DNA from 3 places in the Pantoea sp. X-Soil-ISGK-259 genome. Region 3 is predicted to be linked to each of the others. Evidence: riboswitches for the same ligand, from Rfam matches in the RefSeq annotation. Region 3 holds a riboswitch; each other region holds the start of a gene.
The links. A riboswitch is a leader RNA that binds a small molecule or an ion and turns the genes downstream of it on or off. The one in region 3 is predicted to bind thiamine pyrophosphate.
Positions count from the first base shown of each region.

Region 1: another riboswitch for thiamine pyrophosphate. It lies ahead of AC6I77_RS21020 (FAD-dependent oxidoreductase); the one in region 3 lies ahead of tenA (thiaminase II).
Region 2: another riboswitch for thiamine pyrophosphate. It lies ahead of thiC (phosphomethylpyrimidine synthase ThiC); the one in region 3 lies ahead of tenA (thiaminase II).

Region 1 is NZ_AP035987.1:387,818-392,971, reverse strand. Features, by position in the region: gene AC6I77_RS21030 (alkene reductase) at 1-1,052, shown strand, start outside; gene AC6I77_RS21025 (ArsR/SmtB family transcription factor) at 1,069-1,383, shown strand; TPP riboswitch at 1,525-1,644, shown strand; gene AC6I77_RS21020 (FAD-dependent oxidoreductase) at 1,776-2,720, shown strand; gene thiS (sulfur carrier protein ThiS) at 2,704-2,901, shown strand; gene AC6I77_RS21010 (thiazole synthase) at 2,904-3,659, shown strand; gene AC6I77_RS21005 (HesA/MoeB/ThiF family protein) at 3,669-4,637, shown strand; gene AC6I77_RS21000 (ASCH domain-containing protein) at 4,647-5,060, opposite strand.
Region 2 is NZ_AP035986.1:240,638-245,791, reverse strand. Features, by position in the region: gene nudC (NAD(+) diphosphatase) at 1-584, opposite strand, end outside; gene AC6I77_RS01100 (Rsd/AlgQ family anti-sigma factor) at 674-1,180, shown strand; TPP riboswitch at 1,334-1,434, shown strand; gene thiC (phosphomethylpyrimidine synthase ThiC) at 1,522-3,444, shown strand; gene thiE (thiamine phosphate synthase) at 3,447-4,073, shown strand; gene AC6I77_RS01085 (aminotransferase-like domain-containing protein) at 4,267-5,154, opposite strand, start outside.
Region 3 is NZ_AP035987.1:149,245-154,398, forward strand. Features, by position in the region: gene AC6I77_RS19895 (ABC transporter permease) at 20-775, opposite strand; gene AC6I77_RS19900 (ABC transporter ATP-binding protein) at 772-1,512, opposite strand; gene tenA (thiaminase II) at 1,509-2,210, opposite strand; TPP riboswitch at 2,279-2,381, opposite strand; gene AC6I77_RS19910 (6-phospho-beta-glucosidase) at 2,487-3,917, opposite strand; gene ascF (PTS cellobiose/arbutin/salicin transporter subunit IIBC) at 3,953-5,154, opposite strand, start outside.

The DNA.
Region 1 (5,154 bases), 240 kb from region 3:
CGCTGACGCGTTGCCGCAGTGAACAGCCGGGCAATATTCCCGGCGATATGATGGTGGAATACTACCGTCAGCGTGCCGGTGCGGGACTGATGGTCACTGAAGGCACCCAGATTGAGCCTCGCGGGCAGGGCTATGCATGGACGCCGGGGATCCATAGCGACGCGCAAATCGCGGGCTGGAAAAAGGTTACAGAGGCGGTACATCAGGAAGGTGCCACCATTTTCTGCCAGCTCTGGCATGTTGGCCGCGTGTCACACAATGAACTTCAGCCAGGTAAACAGCCACCGGTAGCGCCTTCAGCCATCGCAGCCGATAACGTCCGGGTATTTATTGAAACCGGGCCAGGCGCGGGGATACTGACCGCACCCAGCGAGCCACGGGCACTGACCACAGAGGAAGTTAAAGAGATCGTTGCGCTTTACCGACAGGCAGCGGAGAACGCCAAAGCAGCCGGTTTCGACGGCGTGGAACTGCATTCCGCTAACGGCTATCTGATTAACCAGTTTATTTCAGAGCATACTAATCTGCGTACGGATGAATATGGTGGCTCAGCGGAGAATCGTCTGCGCTTCCTGCGTGAAGTCGTTGAGGCCGTCAGCTCGGTCTTTGGCAGCCATCGCGTGGGCGTTCGGTTTGCCCCTCTGTTTTCGAGTACTGACGAAGAGCGCGTTTATCTCGGTCTGGTTGAAAGCGATCCCCATGCCACCTACATCCGTGCCGCTAAACTGTTGAATGAACTTGAAGTCGGTTATCTCTCCATTGCCGAAGCGGACTGGGATAATAGCCCGGACATGCCTGAAAGTTTCCGCGTTGCGCTGCGGGAAACATTCCGCTCTCCGATCATCTATTCCGGTCGTTACACGGCTGAAAAAGCGCAGCATGTACTGGAAAAAGGCTGGGGCGATCTGTTTGGTTTTGGTCGTTCATTTATCGCTAATCCTGATTTGCCTGCACGCATTAAATCAGGTCATCCGCTGAATGAGGTCGACCACGCTTCTCTGTATGGCGGCACGGAGAAGGGTTATACTGACTATCCTGTTTTTCAATCCTGATACTCTGTGAGGCGGCATGTCCCCCGAAAATGCCCTGAAGTTACTGTCCAATCCAACCCGAGTGGCAGTGCTGAAGTGGCTTAAGCATCCTGAAGAAGCGTTTGCGGGCTATACCCAGCTCTATCCCTTCGATCAGTATGGCGTCTGTGCCAGCCTCATACAGGACAAGGCGGGCTTATCACAGCCCGCCACGTCGTTATGCCTGAAAGCACTTCACAGTGCCGGGCTGGTCGAAGCCAGCAAAGTGGGCAAATGGACCTATTATCGTCGTGCTGAACCGCGTATTCGTGAAATCACCGACGTGCTGACACAATCACTGCAGGCGCTGTAAGGCGACTGCAGTTTAAACACCCTCTCATTGCCTACTGCTAACGCATTGCATTTGACTCTGGCGCAAAACCTTGCCTGTCCCCTAAAATTCTTAGCAGCCATCCTGTGCGCGCTTGACGAAGCTGCCCGCTTCACTTACAACTAAACCCGTCAGGGGAGTCTCGCCAGAGAGACTGAGAGGCTAATAGCGCATCGCGCGGCTTAGCGACCCTTAGAACCTGACCCAGTTGATACTGGCGTAGGAAGACGGGTATCGCATCAGATACTTGCCGCAGGGGCGCATGCACGACGCCTCTGCCTTTTCCCTCCGTATCACGGGTCTTCGTTAACGTATAACGAGGCCAAAGTGAAATATCTCATCCAGAATCTCTCTCTTCCTCGCCGGTGGACATCATGAGCCGCTGGTCGGTGCTTGGCAGTGGCGTGGCCGGGCTGTGCGTCGCCACACTGCTGATGGAGCGGGGCGAAACCGTCGAAATCATTACGCAGCCTGACTGTCGTGCCGCCTCACACTGGGCGGGTGGCATGCTCGCGCCCTGGTGCGAAGCGGAAAGCGCGCCTCAGCAGGTGATCGATTGGGGCCAGCACGCTGCAGGCTGGTGGTCGCAACGTGTTGATGGCGTGGAACAGCAGGGTACGCTGGTGGTTGCGCCGCCGCGTGATAGCCGCGAACTGACGCGCTTCGCCAGCATGACGGAAAAACATGAGTGGGTCGTACCGGGTGATATCGAACCGGCGCTGGAAAATCGCTTTGCCCGTGGTCTGTATTTTGCGGCGGAGGCGCATCTCGATCCCCGCCTGGCGTTGCAGCAACTGCGTGACAAATTACAACAGGCTGGCGTGCCCTTACACAGTGGTGAACCCACCGGCACCATCATTGACTGCCGTGGCATTCACGCCGCGGATCAGCAGCCCGCGCTGCGCGCCGTACGGGGTGAAATGCTGATCCTCCAGACGCATGACGTTCAGCTCTCCCGTCCTGTCCGGCTGCTGCATCCTCGCTTTCCCTGCTATCTGGTGCCCCGAGCAGAAGGGCACTTCATGCTGGGTGCCACCATGGTCGAAAGTCACGACAGCAGTCCGATTAGCGCCAGAGCCATGATGGAGTTGCTAAGCGCCGCTTACAGTCTGCATCCGGCGCTGGCTGAAGCGCGGATTGTGGAGAGCGGCACCGGCCTGCGCCCTGCCTATCAACAGAACCTGCCGGAGGTTCGTTTTGAGAATGGCCGTTTTTCGCTCAATGGGCTGTATCGCCATGGCTTTTTGCTGGCTCCGATCATGGCTGAAAACCTCATGCTGCAACTGACTCAGGAGATGACTCATGCGAGTTCAACTTAATGGACGCACGATTGAAACCGATGCAGGCACGCTGGCGGAACTGCTGCAGGAGCAGCAGATCGACCCGCGCTCCGTCGCCGCCGCGCTGAACGGTGAGTTTGTGCCGCGAAGCCGGTATGCCAGCCAGCAACTTGAGGCGGGTAATCAGCTGGAAATCCTGTCACCGATGCAGGGAGGTTAATAATGTTCTATCAATTTGCGCCGCAATCCCGCTTTCTTCTGGGTACTGCTGGCTATCCGTCTCCCGACATTCTGCAGCAGGCGATCGACGCCTCAGGTGCAGAAATCATTACTGTCAGCCTTCGACGGGAGGGCAGCGAAGGGGGTGCCTTCCGCACGCTACTGCAACAGCTCAACAAGCGCATTCTGCCGAATACAGCCGGTTGCCACACGGTAAAAGAAGCCGTGACAACGGCGCAAATGGCGCGTGAACTGTTCGACACGCCATGGATCAAACTGGAAGTGATCGGCCATGCTGACACGCTGCAACCCGATCCTTTTGCACTGGTTGAAGCCGCGCGCATCCTCTGTGCTGACGGTTTCCAGGTTTTTCCCTATACCACCGAAGATCTGATTGTCGGTGAAAAATTGCTGGAAGCGGGTTGCGAAGTGCTGATGCCCTGGGGCGCGCCAATTGGCTCCGGTCAGGGGCTGCGCAATATCGAAGGGCTGCGCACGATGCGTGCGTGGTTTAAAGATGTGCCGCTGATTATCGACGCAGGTATCGGCTCACCCGGTCAGGCGGCGCAGGCTATGGAGATGGGTTTCGACGGTGTGCTGCTCAACACAGCGGTGGCAAAAGCAGGCGATCCGGTGCGGATGGCCGGTGCGTTTGCTGCTGCGATTTATGGCGGACATCAGGGATTCCAGGCGGGCCTGATGGAGCAGCGTGATATGGCCTCTGCCTCTACGCCCATTTTTGGTCTGGCAGAGTTCTGAGGAGAGACAATGGCGCGTTATCAGCGACAGACCATGTTGCCTGAAATTGGCGAAGCGGGGCAGCAGCGGCTGGCCAGGGCAAGCGTGCTGGTGGTGGGCGCGGGCGGCCTCAGCGCCACCCTGCTGCCGTTACTGGCAGGCGCGGGCGTGGGATTTATTCGTCTTTACGATGGCGATCGTGTTGAACTGCACAATCTTCACCGGCAGACGTTGTTTGGTGTCGGTGATGTGGGCGAGCCCAAAGCACGCTGTGCGCAGCGTGCGCTGGCGCAGCGAAATCCTGACTGCCTTGTCGAGGCGCATTCACACCTGCTGAGCGCCAGTCAGCTACCGCAGGCGCTGGAGGGAATCGATCTGGTGGTGGATGCGGCGGATAACTTCGCCATTACTTATCAGCTTTCTGACGCCTGCTATCCGCGCGACCTGCCGCTGATCTGCGCCTCGGTGCTGGGGCGTAAAGGGTATGTCGGCGGATTCTGCGGCGGTGCGCCCGGCTATCGCGCAGTGTTCCCGCAGTTGCCCACAGCCTCGGGTAACTGCAATACCGCTGGGGTAATGGGACCTGCGGTGGCGACGCTGGGTGCAATGCAGGCACAGATGGCACTGAGTGTATTACTCAGGCTGATGCCGTCGCCGCTTGGCTGCATGATCCAGTGTGACTTTGTGGACTGGCACATCAGGCAGTTTCGCTTCGACGATGCACCTGAGCCTGACGCGCCGGGCATGCCTTTTATCGATCGTCTGATGCTCAGGGATGATGACTGCATTGTCGAGTTGCGCAGTCTGGAGGAGGCGCCTGAGAGTGTGGCTGATGGGGTGTTACGGATTCTGCCGCAGCAGATAGCAGCCTGGCAGCCGCCATCCGATCAGCGCGTGGTGCTGGTGTGCGCCAGTGGCATGCGCGCCGCCCAGGCGGCGGAGAACCTTGCCGCGCGGGGCGTTACGCGGCTGGCGCTGATGGCAGCAAACACGCTGTAAGAGGCGGGTTTAAATCACCTCGACCAGCTGGAACGTCTCGAAGATCAGCTCCATTTCGCTGTGGAAATAGCCTTCACGTTCGAAGTAGCGCTGATGTTCATGTCGCCAGTAGTCGAGGCTAAGATCGCCTTCACCCTCCAGCATCGCCATCTCTGGCGTCACGCGGTCAAAGCGCGTCAGGAACAGTCCGGTCGTGCGGATAACACACACCGGCTGCTTTTCGCCGTTCAGAACAATGCTGTAACCGCCCGGCTGAGGCAAGGCATCCTGCTCCTGCCAGCTCCGCAATGAACCGCAGGTAGCCACCTTCTTTCCGGCAATAATCAGCGTTGCAAGCTCGCTGGCTAATTCCGGAGAATCACCAAATGCATCTGTAAATGCACCCGGATATTTGTCCTGTATCTGTTCAAGCGTCATTGTCATCTGCAAATCCTTAGTGAAATAAGCGCCTGACCAGCATAACTGCAGGCCAGCGGCGCCGTTTAGAGGATGTAGCAACGGCTCAAACGCTGCTAAT
Region 2 (5,154 bases), on a different replicon from region 3:
GGCCACGGCTGGGAGGTCACGTAACGGACATTTTTGACGCGGATATTGCTCTCTTCCATCACTTCACGGGCCACGGCCTGCTCCAGTGTCTCACCAACTTCGACAAACCCCGCCAGCACGGTATAGACCTTATTGCGATGGCGGGCATGGTTCGCCAGCAGGATTTCATCGCCGCGACGGATCGCCACAATAATGCAGGGTGCAATCTGCGGATAGTAACGCTCGCGGCAATGGCTGCAGAGACAGGCAAACTCATGTTTGCTGTGATGCATTTCATGGCCGCAATAACCGCACCAGCGATGAGAACGGTAGAATTCCGCCAGCTGAACACCGCGACCCACCAGCTGAAACAGCGCTGCATCCTGATCGATTAGCTGACGGACTGAGAACATATCGGCAGAACGCGGTTCACAAATCAGCCAGACTTTTTCGCCCTGCCACTCACCAATGGTCCGGGCCATACTGCCAGTTAAACCAAATTTTTCGGCGTTTCCGTGGGGTAAATCACCTTGTGGCAACCAAATTTTCTGTTCATGGCTGACAATCCACCATCCAGCGTCTACGCTTGAGATTTCGCATTGCATTTATTTCGTCATCCTTAGCGTCAAATCGCACGCTGAAGCCCTGATGTTAAGTGTGTAGATAAACAACTATAACTCACATGGAGTTAGATATGCTTAACCAGTTAGACGTCCTGGCTGAACGCGTAGGTGGCAGTAATGAACTGGTCGATTCGTGGCTTGAAGCCCGTCGTCAGCTACTGGTGACCTATTATCACCTGGTGGGTCTTAAACCTAATAAAGAGGCGCTGACGCGTCTGGATGAACAGGCGCTCGACAACTTCTGTCATGGCCTGGTCGATTATCTTTCTGCGGGTCACTTCAGTATCTATGAGCGTGTGATCAGTGAAATGAGTGGCGACAGCCCGATGATCGCTGCCGCGCAGATTTATCCCCCGCTGGAGGCCAATACGGAACGTCTGATGCAGCTCTATGACGGCCACCTTCAGCAGGCGATTGATGACGAAAACTGCATGACCTTCCAGCAGGCGTTGTCCGAAGTGGGCGAAGTGCTGGAAGCCCGGTTTACACTTGAAGATAAGCTGATTCAGCTGGCATGGGACAACAAGCTCGTCCCCCCGCCAGTGGCGAATGACAGCCAAATCGCCCGCCCGGCCTGATTATCGCCGTCGGGAAAGGGGTTGAGATTATCTTCCAGCCCTTTTATGCTAAACAGGTTCTGCGGAGCGCTTTCCAAAGAACCTTTTTTATTTGTGCATTGAAATTTAAGCTTTTTACGCCGGGGTCTGTTACAGGACGCCAGTGCAAAAAGTAGCTTCTTGTCGGAGTGCCCAGTTGGGCTGAGACCGTTAATTCGGGATCCGCGGAACCTGATCAGGTTAGAACCTGCGAAGGGAACAAGAGTAAATATTCTCTGTATGTCAGCACGCTTACGCTGTCTATACGGTTACTCCTTCCGAACTCCGGACAAGCATCGTTCCCTCTTAACAGGAAGATTGCTATGTCTGACCCAAAAATGACCCGTCGTGAACAGCGTGCCCAGGCGCAGGAATTTATCGATTCTCTGCAAAGCGGCAGTGCCTTTCCCCAGTCCCGTCGCATCTGGATTACCGGCAGCCGGAAGGATATTCGCGTACCCATGCGTGAAATTACCCTGAGCCCGACCCACACTGGCGGTAGCAAAGAACAGCCTCTCTATGAGCAAAATGAAGCGGTGCCGGTCTATGACACGGCAGGCGCTTATGGTGATCCCGCGGCAGAGATTGATGTGCATCGTGGCCTGGAAAAGCTGCGCGCGCGCTGGATTACTGAACGCGGCGACAGCGAACTTCTTGAACAGAACAGCTCAGGCTATACCCAACAGCGACTGGCTGACGAGGGGCTGGATCATCTGCGCTTCGATCACCTTCCGACACCGCGCCGTGCCCGTGCCGGGCGCCGCGTCACGCAGCTGCACTATGCCCGCCAGGGGATCATCACCCCGGAGATGGAGTTTATCGCTCTGCGCGAAAACATGGGGCGCGAGCGAATCCGCAGTGAGGTGCTGCTGCAACAGCATCCGGGTCACAGCTTTGGTGCGCATCTTCCCGCCCGCATCACCCCCGAGTTTGTGCGTCAGGAAGTTGCTGCCGGACGCGCTATCATCCCGGCGAATATCAATCACCCTGAATCAGAGCCCATGATCATAGGCCGCAACTTTCTGGTTAAGGTTAACGCCAACATCGGTAATTCGGCGGTGACCTCTTCCATTGAAGAAGAAGTGGAAAAGCTGGTCTGGTCAACTCGCTGGGGTGCCGATACGGTGATGGATCTCTCTACCGGTCGTTATATTCATGAAACGCGCGAATGGATTTTGCGCAACAGCCCGGTGCCTATTGGTACGGTGCCGATCTATCAGGCGCTGGAAAAAGTGAATGGCGTGGCGGAGGCGCTGAACTGGGAAATATTCCGTGACACGCTGCTTGAACAGGCGGAACAGGGCGTCGATTACTTCACTATCCACGCGGGCGTGCTACTGCGTTATGTCCCGATGACGGCGAAACGTCTGACCGGCATCGTCTCGCGGGGCGGATCGATCATGGCGAAGTGGTGCCTGTCCCATCATCAGGAGAGTTTCCTCTATCAGCACTTCCGTGAGATCTGTGAAATCTGTACGGCGTACGATGTCTCCCTGTCGCTGGGCGATGGCCTGCGTCCGGGTTCGATTCAGGATGCCAACGATGAAGCGCAGTTTGCCGAACTGCGTACCCTGGGTGAACTGACCCGTATTGCCTGGGAATATGATGTTCAGGTAATGATTGAAGGTCCGGGCCACGTGCCGATGCATATGATCCGCCGCAACATGACGGAACAGCTCGAGCTGTGCGATGAAGCCCCCTTCTACACCCTCGGTCCGCTGACCACCGATATCGCGCCCGGCTATGACCATTTCACCTCGGGTATCGGTGCCGCCATGATTGGCTGGTTTGGTTGTGCGATGCTGTGTTATGTCACACCTAAAGAGCATCTGGGTCTGCCCAACAAAGAGGATGTGAAACAAGGATTGATCACCTACAAAATCGCGGCGCATGCCGCCGATCTGGCCAAAGGCCACCCCGCTGCGCAGATCCGTGATAACGCCATGTCCAAAGCGCGCTTTGAATTCCGCTGGGAAGATCAATTCAATCTGGCGCTGGATCCCCACACGGCGCGGGCTATGCATGACGAAACCCTGCCGCAGGAGTCAGGAAAGGTGGCTCATTTCTGCTCGATGTGTGGCCCTAAATTCTGCTCAATGAAAATTTCTCAGGAGGTGCGCGAGTTTGCAGCACGCCAGGATGCGCGTGCCGAGCCGGTTGAAGTGGGCATGGCGCAGATGTCAGACCGTTTTCGCAGCCACGGCGGTGAGCTTTATCACCCTGCCGATGCCATTAAGGAGGAGTAACGATGCCCGCATTCCCTGCTACCGCCCCGCGCCTGGGGCTTTATCCGGTGGTTGATAGCCCCGAGTGGATTGAACGCCTGCTGGAGATGGGCGTTCGCACGCTGCAGCTGCGCATTAAGGATCAGCCCGATGCGATCGCTGAGCCCGCTATTGCCCATGCGATTGCACTGGGAAAACGCTATGACGCACGCCTGTTTATCAATGACTACTGGCAGCTGGCAATTAAACATCAGGCTTATGGCGTACATCTGGGGCAGGAGGATATGGATGTGGCCGATCTTGCCCGCATTCATCAGGCCGGATTGCGTCTGGGGCTCTCCACCCATGACGACGCGGAGCTGGATCGCGCGCTGGCAATCCAGCCCTCTTACATCGCACTTGGGCATATTTTCCCGACGCAGACTAAAGAGATGCCTTCTGCGCCGCAGGGCATTGAGCAGCTGAAGCGACATCTGGCACGCCTGACGCATATTCCCACTGTGGCGATTGGCGGTATCTCGATTGCGCGAGCACCTGAGGTACTGGCAACCGGCGTTGGGAGTATTGCGGTAGTGAGTGCGATTACTCAGGCAGATGACTGGCGTGAAGCAACCCGGACACTGATGGCGCTGGCAGAACCTGGCCATTAAGGATTTGTGGAAGCTGTACCACATAGCCGCTGCAAAACGGGTAATGCCCGCATTCTTCCGGGAAAGCAGCGCGCAAACGTGAGGGTTGCCGCTGGCGTGCTGTGAGCCAAAACCTTAACGTGGCATCCGTCAGGTTAAGGTTAACTGACCAGGGCCGGTTCCCTCCTCTTGCCGGCCCTGCTTCTTCTTTCCTCTATACGATAGCAGAGGCTGAAGTCTGCGGCTCATGCTGACACGAGAGCATAGCGCGTTCGACAGCCGCACCCACCCGCGCCAGCGCCTGTTCAGTTTGCTCGTTTATTGGCAGCCCGTAGTTTAAGCGCAGGCAGTTGCGATATTTGCCCGAGGCCGAAAAGAGTGAGCCTGCGGCAATCTGAATTTTTGACTCGCGCAGTTCCCGGTTAAGCAGGACCGCATCAAATGCTTCCGGGAGTTCAATCCACATCAGAAAACCGCCCTGAGGGCGGGAAACGCAGATGCCGCAGGGAAAGTAGTGGCGCACCCAGCAGCTAAAGGTTTCATAGTTACGATGATAGATTTGCCGCATCCGCCGTAGATGCAGCTGATAATGGCCCTGGCGGATAAACTCCGCAACCGCATGCTGAGGCTGCGTGGCGGTGGAGCCTGTGACGATATATTTCATGTGCAGCACGCGGTCGCGATAGCGTCCTGGTGCAACCCAGCCGACACGTAAACCGGGCGCCAGCGTTTTAGAAAAAGAGCTGCACAGCAGAACCCGGCCATCGAGATCCAGCGCTTTAATAGTAGGTGGGCGCGGGTATTCCCAGGCTAACTCACCATAAACATCATCTTCGATTACCGCCGCATCAAACCGCTGCGCCAGCGCCAGCAATGCCCGCTTACGCTGTTCAGGCATGATGAATCCCAGCGGATTATTGCAGTTCGGCACAACAACGACTGCTTTAATCGGCCATTGATCAAAGGCCAGTTCCAGCGCTTCCAGACTGATACCGGTGACCGCATCTGTTGGGATCTCAATGGCACGAATGCCAAAGCCGCGCAGGGTTTGCATGATGCCGTGAAACGACGGTGACTCAACGGCAATGATATCGCCCGGCTC
Region 3 (5,154 bases):
TTTCTCATTTTAAGGGTCATCAAATTGTCTCAGGAGCCCAGCTAATCAGGCGGCGCAGCAGGCGATCGATAGTCAGCCACAGGGCGAGGGTCATCAGCACCAGAATGAACAGGGCAGCGAAACAGAGGTCGCTCTGCATCCGGGCATTGGCATTCAGCATCACGAAACCCAGCCCTTCCGCTGAGCCGACCCATTCGCCGATAATTGCCCCTATCGGCGCGACGGCCGCCGCCATCCGTAACCCTGAACCCAGCGCAGGCAGCGCCGCTGGCAGCCTGACATGGCGCAGTTGTGCTGAAGGGGAAGCGCCCATAGTGCGAGCCAGGTCAAGGTAGCCGGGCGTAACGCGGCGCAGGCCATCAAAAAAGCTGGAGGTTACCGGGAAGAAGATCACCAGCACGGCCATCGCGACTTTGGCGCTCATGCCAAAGCCAAACCAGAGAACCAGCAGCGGAGCCAGCGCAAATACCGGAATCGCCTGGCTGGTGATCACCAGCGGCATCATCCAGCGCTGTAACCACGGTGAATAGGTCATGCCCAGCGCCAGCACACCACCCAGCAGCACGCCGAGCGCCATGCCGCTGAGGATCTCGGTCAGGGTAATCAGAGTGTGATAGCTGAGATAGTCAGCGTTCTGCCACAGCGCAATAGCGACTGCAGCGGGCGAGGGCAGCAGAAAGGCGGGAATACAGGTCAGCGTGGCCAGCCACCATGCTGCAATCAGACCGGCAAACAGCGTAATTCCACGACGCAAACGTACGAAACGTGTGCTCATCTGGCTATTCCGCTTAGCTGTTTCAACAGTGCGGCCTGACTTCGTATTAAGCCGGCGTCCTCGGCTGCCCTTGGCGGCAGGCCCTGTAGTGGTGGAGAGGCTTCGATTCCCGCCGCACCGATCACCAGCAGGTGATGACTGAGACGACAGGCTTCGGCGGCATCGTGGGTGATCAGCAGCACCGTGTGACCGACCAGCACCTCCGCCGCCAGCATCTGAATCTCATGACGGGTCAATGCATCCAGCGCGGAGAATGGCTCATCCATTAACACAACAGGCTGACGCGTGTAGAGAGTGCGGGCCAGCGCAGCGCGCTGACGCATCCCGCCGGAGAGTGTAGCGGGCCGCGCGCGGGCGCTCTGGCTCAGCCCAACCCTTGCCAGCAGATACTGCGCCCAGTCGCGATCGGCTTTCTCGCCTTTCAGCCGACTGGCCAGGCAGACATTTTGCTCAATCGTCAGCCACGGATAGAGCAAATCCTGTTGCCCCATCCAGGCGATGCGTCCGGTCAGCGGAAGGCCATCGCTGCCGCTAATCTGTCCCGAACTGGGTGGCGTAAGACCGGCAATGACACGCATCAGGCTGCTTTTGCCTGCACCGCTGGCACCCAGTAACGCCGTAAATTTACCCCCGGCGATCTCCAGATCAAGCTGACTGAAAAGTTGTTGCTGACCCAGCGTAAGGCTGAGCTGGCGAACTGAAATACCTGGCGGTGTGGCATTGCACAGCTGGCTCATGGTCTGACCCGAAGATCGGCAGCGTGATCTATCCCCATTTGCCAGAATGCCGCTTCCAGCCGGGTCGCAGTGGTGAAAATCTCCGCCAGCCGATCAAAACGTTGTTCTCCGGCGCGCTGCTGAGCCAGCGTTTCAAAAAGTATCAGTGACGAGCCTACCCCGGCCAGATAGGCTTCATCGCCGTAATTTTCAATCCATTCGGCGTAAGGGTTGCCCTCAATGCGCGTCGCAGGATCATCCAGCAAAGTCAGGCCGATTTCAGCGTAACCGGCAACACAGGGCATCAGCGCCGTTATGAGCTCCAGTGCATCGCCGGTGTGACCGGCATCCAGCACATAACGGGTGTAATTGAGCGTTTCCGCTGCTTCGGGTTCACGTGCCATTGTTGCCTCGCTGATGCCCCATTGCTGGCAGTAAGCGAGGTGCAGCGGCAGTTCACCGATAATCGCGTTAAGTGATGCCGTAGCGCGTCGTAGAGCGTCAGGCTCAGAGAGTTTGCTGATCAGCAGACCCCAGGCACGGGCGAAGTGGAGCAGGAACAGATAATCCTGGGTGAGATAGTTACGGAAGGCGGCAGGAGGCAGCGTACCCTGACCGAGTTGCTGCACAAAATCGTGCCTTACATAGGCGTGCCATTGCGTGCCCGCCTGCTGGCGCAGACGACCATAGAAACCGGTCTCGAAAAGCGGATGTGACATGGGATCTCCATTAAAAGGGAGATCCGGGCATACGGTCTGGAACAGGGGATAGTGCAGGAAATGAGACAGAAAATCTGCCGACCCGTCCCTTCGCTGGCATGACCCAGATCAGGTTCAAAGGGTTCGGCTTTCGCCATCTCAGCCCATGACAGGACACCCCTCGGAGACATTCGTTATACGATAATTAGTGCCTGAGCACAACGGATGCGTCAGTGTTATGCTCAGGCAAGTTTGCTACGCGACAGTGCATTCAGATGTGCTTTTTAAGTGACAGTGTCACTCAAGATCTGCGCCATTACTGGCAATCACTTTCTTATACCACCAGAATGATTTTTTTCGCGTACGCGCCAGCGTGCCGTTACCCAAATCGTCGCGGTCTACGTAGACGAAACCGTAGCGCTTGCTCATTTCGCCGGTCGAGGCGGCAACCAGATCGATACAGCCCCAGCTGGTATAACCCATCACCGGCACGCCATCTTCAATGGCGTCGCCCATCGCGCGGATATGTTCACGCAGATAGCTGATGCGGTAATCGTCATTAATCTCGCCATTCGCGTCGACTTCATCGCGTGCGCCCAGGCCATTCTCCACCAGGAAGAGAGGCTTCTGATAGCGGTCATACATCATGTTCATCGTGATACGTAACCCCAGCGGATCGATGCCCCAGCCCCAGTCACTGCGTGGCACATGGGGATTAGTCAGGGATTTCACCACGTTGGCGGCGCTACTGTTCTGCTCGTTCATTTCTGCCGACGCGCAGCGCGAAGCGTAGTAACTGAATGAGACAAAATCGACGCTGTTTTTCAGAATGTAGGCATCACCGTCAGCGATCTCCAGCGTCACCCCTTTTTCACGGAACACGCGGGCAGCGTAAGCCGGATAGGCACCGCGCGCCTGCACATCTATAAAAAAGAGGTTTTCGCGGTCTTTCTCCAGTGCAGCCCAGACATCTTCCGGTTTGCTCGACCAGGGATAGAAATTGCCGCCGGCCAGCATGCAGCCGACCTGATTGACCGGATTCACTTCATGCGCGATTCGCGTAACCAGCGCGCTGGCAACCAGTTCATGATGTGCCGCCTGATATTTTACCTGGTCTCTATTCTCGCCGGGTTCAAAGACCAGGCCAGCCCCGGAAAACGGACTGTGCAGCAGGATATTGATCTCGTTGAAGGTCAGCCAGTATTTCACCAGTCCATCAAACGCCTCGAAACAGCTTCGTGCGTAACGGGCAAAAAAATCGACCATTTTGCGATTGCGCCATGAGCCATATTCCGTGACCAGATGCATCGGGACATCAAAATGGCAAAGCGTGACCAGCGGTTCGATATTGTATTTCCGGCACTCTTCGAAGACCGCACGATAAAACGCAATGCCTTCCGGATTAGGCGTCAGTTCGTCACCGTTAGGATAGAGCCGGCTCCAGGCAATTGAGGTGCGGAACACGCTGAACCCCATTTCGGCCATCAGCGCAATATCTTCCGGATAGCGGTGATAGAAATCGATAGCGTCATGACTGGGGTAGAACTCGTCGTCACGCAGGGCAAAACGTTTTTCCAGACCCAGTTTAACCGGCATCCGGTTTGGGCCATGCGGGATCATATCGACGGTGGTTAAGCCCTTTCCGCCCTCACGAAAACCACCTTCACTCTGGTTAGCGGCCAGCGCGCCGCCCCATAAAAACCCTTGCGGGAACCTTGAATCAGACATGCAATCCTCTTTTTTGGGTCAGCCTGACCCTTTTCCTAATGGCTATTGATCGCGTTAGCGCGTTCGGTAGCAGGCGCAGGTTGCGCAGCGCTTTCGGGTTCTGTCTCAGGAATATCCTCGAAGCCTAACAGTAGCGTCAGCACGAATGACAACACCACCGAGAGCACCATGACCGCACCGACCCAGACAATACTCATGGGATTGGTGGGATCGAAGAACTGTACGCTGGTAAAGAGGCCGGGTGAGGCCATCGAGTGGCTGGCCAGCCCGCCAATGCCCGCAACCGCGCCACAGATAAAACCACTGATCAGACAGGCGATCAGTGGGCGTTTCAGGCGCACTGCAACGCCATACAGCGCCGGTTCTGAAATCCCTGCGATAATGGCTGATGCCGCAGCTGCCAGTGCGGTCTGGCGCAGTTCACGGTTTTTAGTGCGGAACGCCACCGCCAGCGACGATCCGCCCAGCGACAGGTTGGCGCCGATCTCTGACGGCATCACCATGCCTTCTTTGCCGGTTTCGGCAATGGTCTGGATAATGGTTGGTGTGAAAACCCGGTGCATACCGGTCATCACCAGCAGCGGCCAGAGAGCGCCCATAATCGCAACCGAAAGCCAGCCAAGGTAGCCATGGACGGTGTAGACCAGCGCGGAGATGCCGCTGCCGATCCAGATACCAATCGGGCCAATCAGCACAATCGCAATGGGTGCCGCAATCAGCACAATCAGCATCGGTTTCAGGAAGTTTTTAGTGACCGCAGGGGTGATGCGATCCACGCCTCGTTCAATGTGTGACAGGATCCACGTCATCACCAGCGCCGGGATCACCGTATAGGTGTATTTCACCGCGGTGACAGGTATGAAAGCGAACTCGACCGGCTGACCCTGCGCCGCTTTTGCCATCAGCTCAACAAAATTGGGATGGACCAGAACGCCGGCAATGGCAATCGCCAGCGACATATTAGTTTTGAACTTCAGCGCCGCTGAGGCGGCAACCATGATCGGCAGGAAGAAGAATGCCCCGTCGCCAATGACGTTGAGGATCACCAGCGTTGATGAACCTTTTTCAAACACGCCCGCCATATCAAGAATCATCGCCAGCAGTTTCACCATGGACCCACCAATAATGGCTGGGATCAATGGCGACATGGTGCCCACCAGCGCATCCAGAATGCCTGCGCCAATACTTCTCAGGGTAATTTTGCGTTTCACCGGCACAGTCGAAGCTGCGCCGGGCG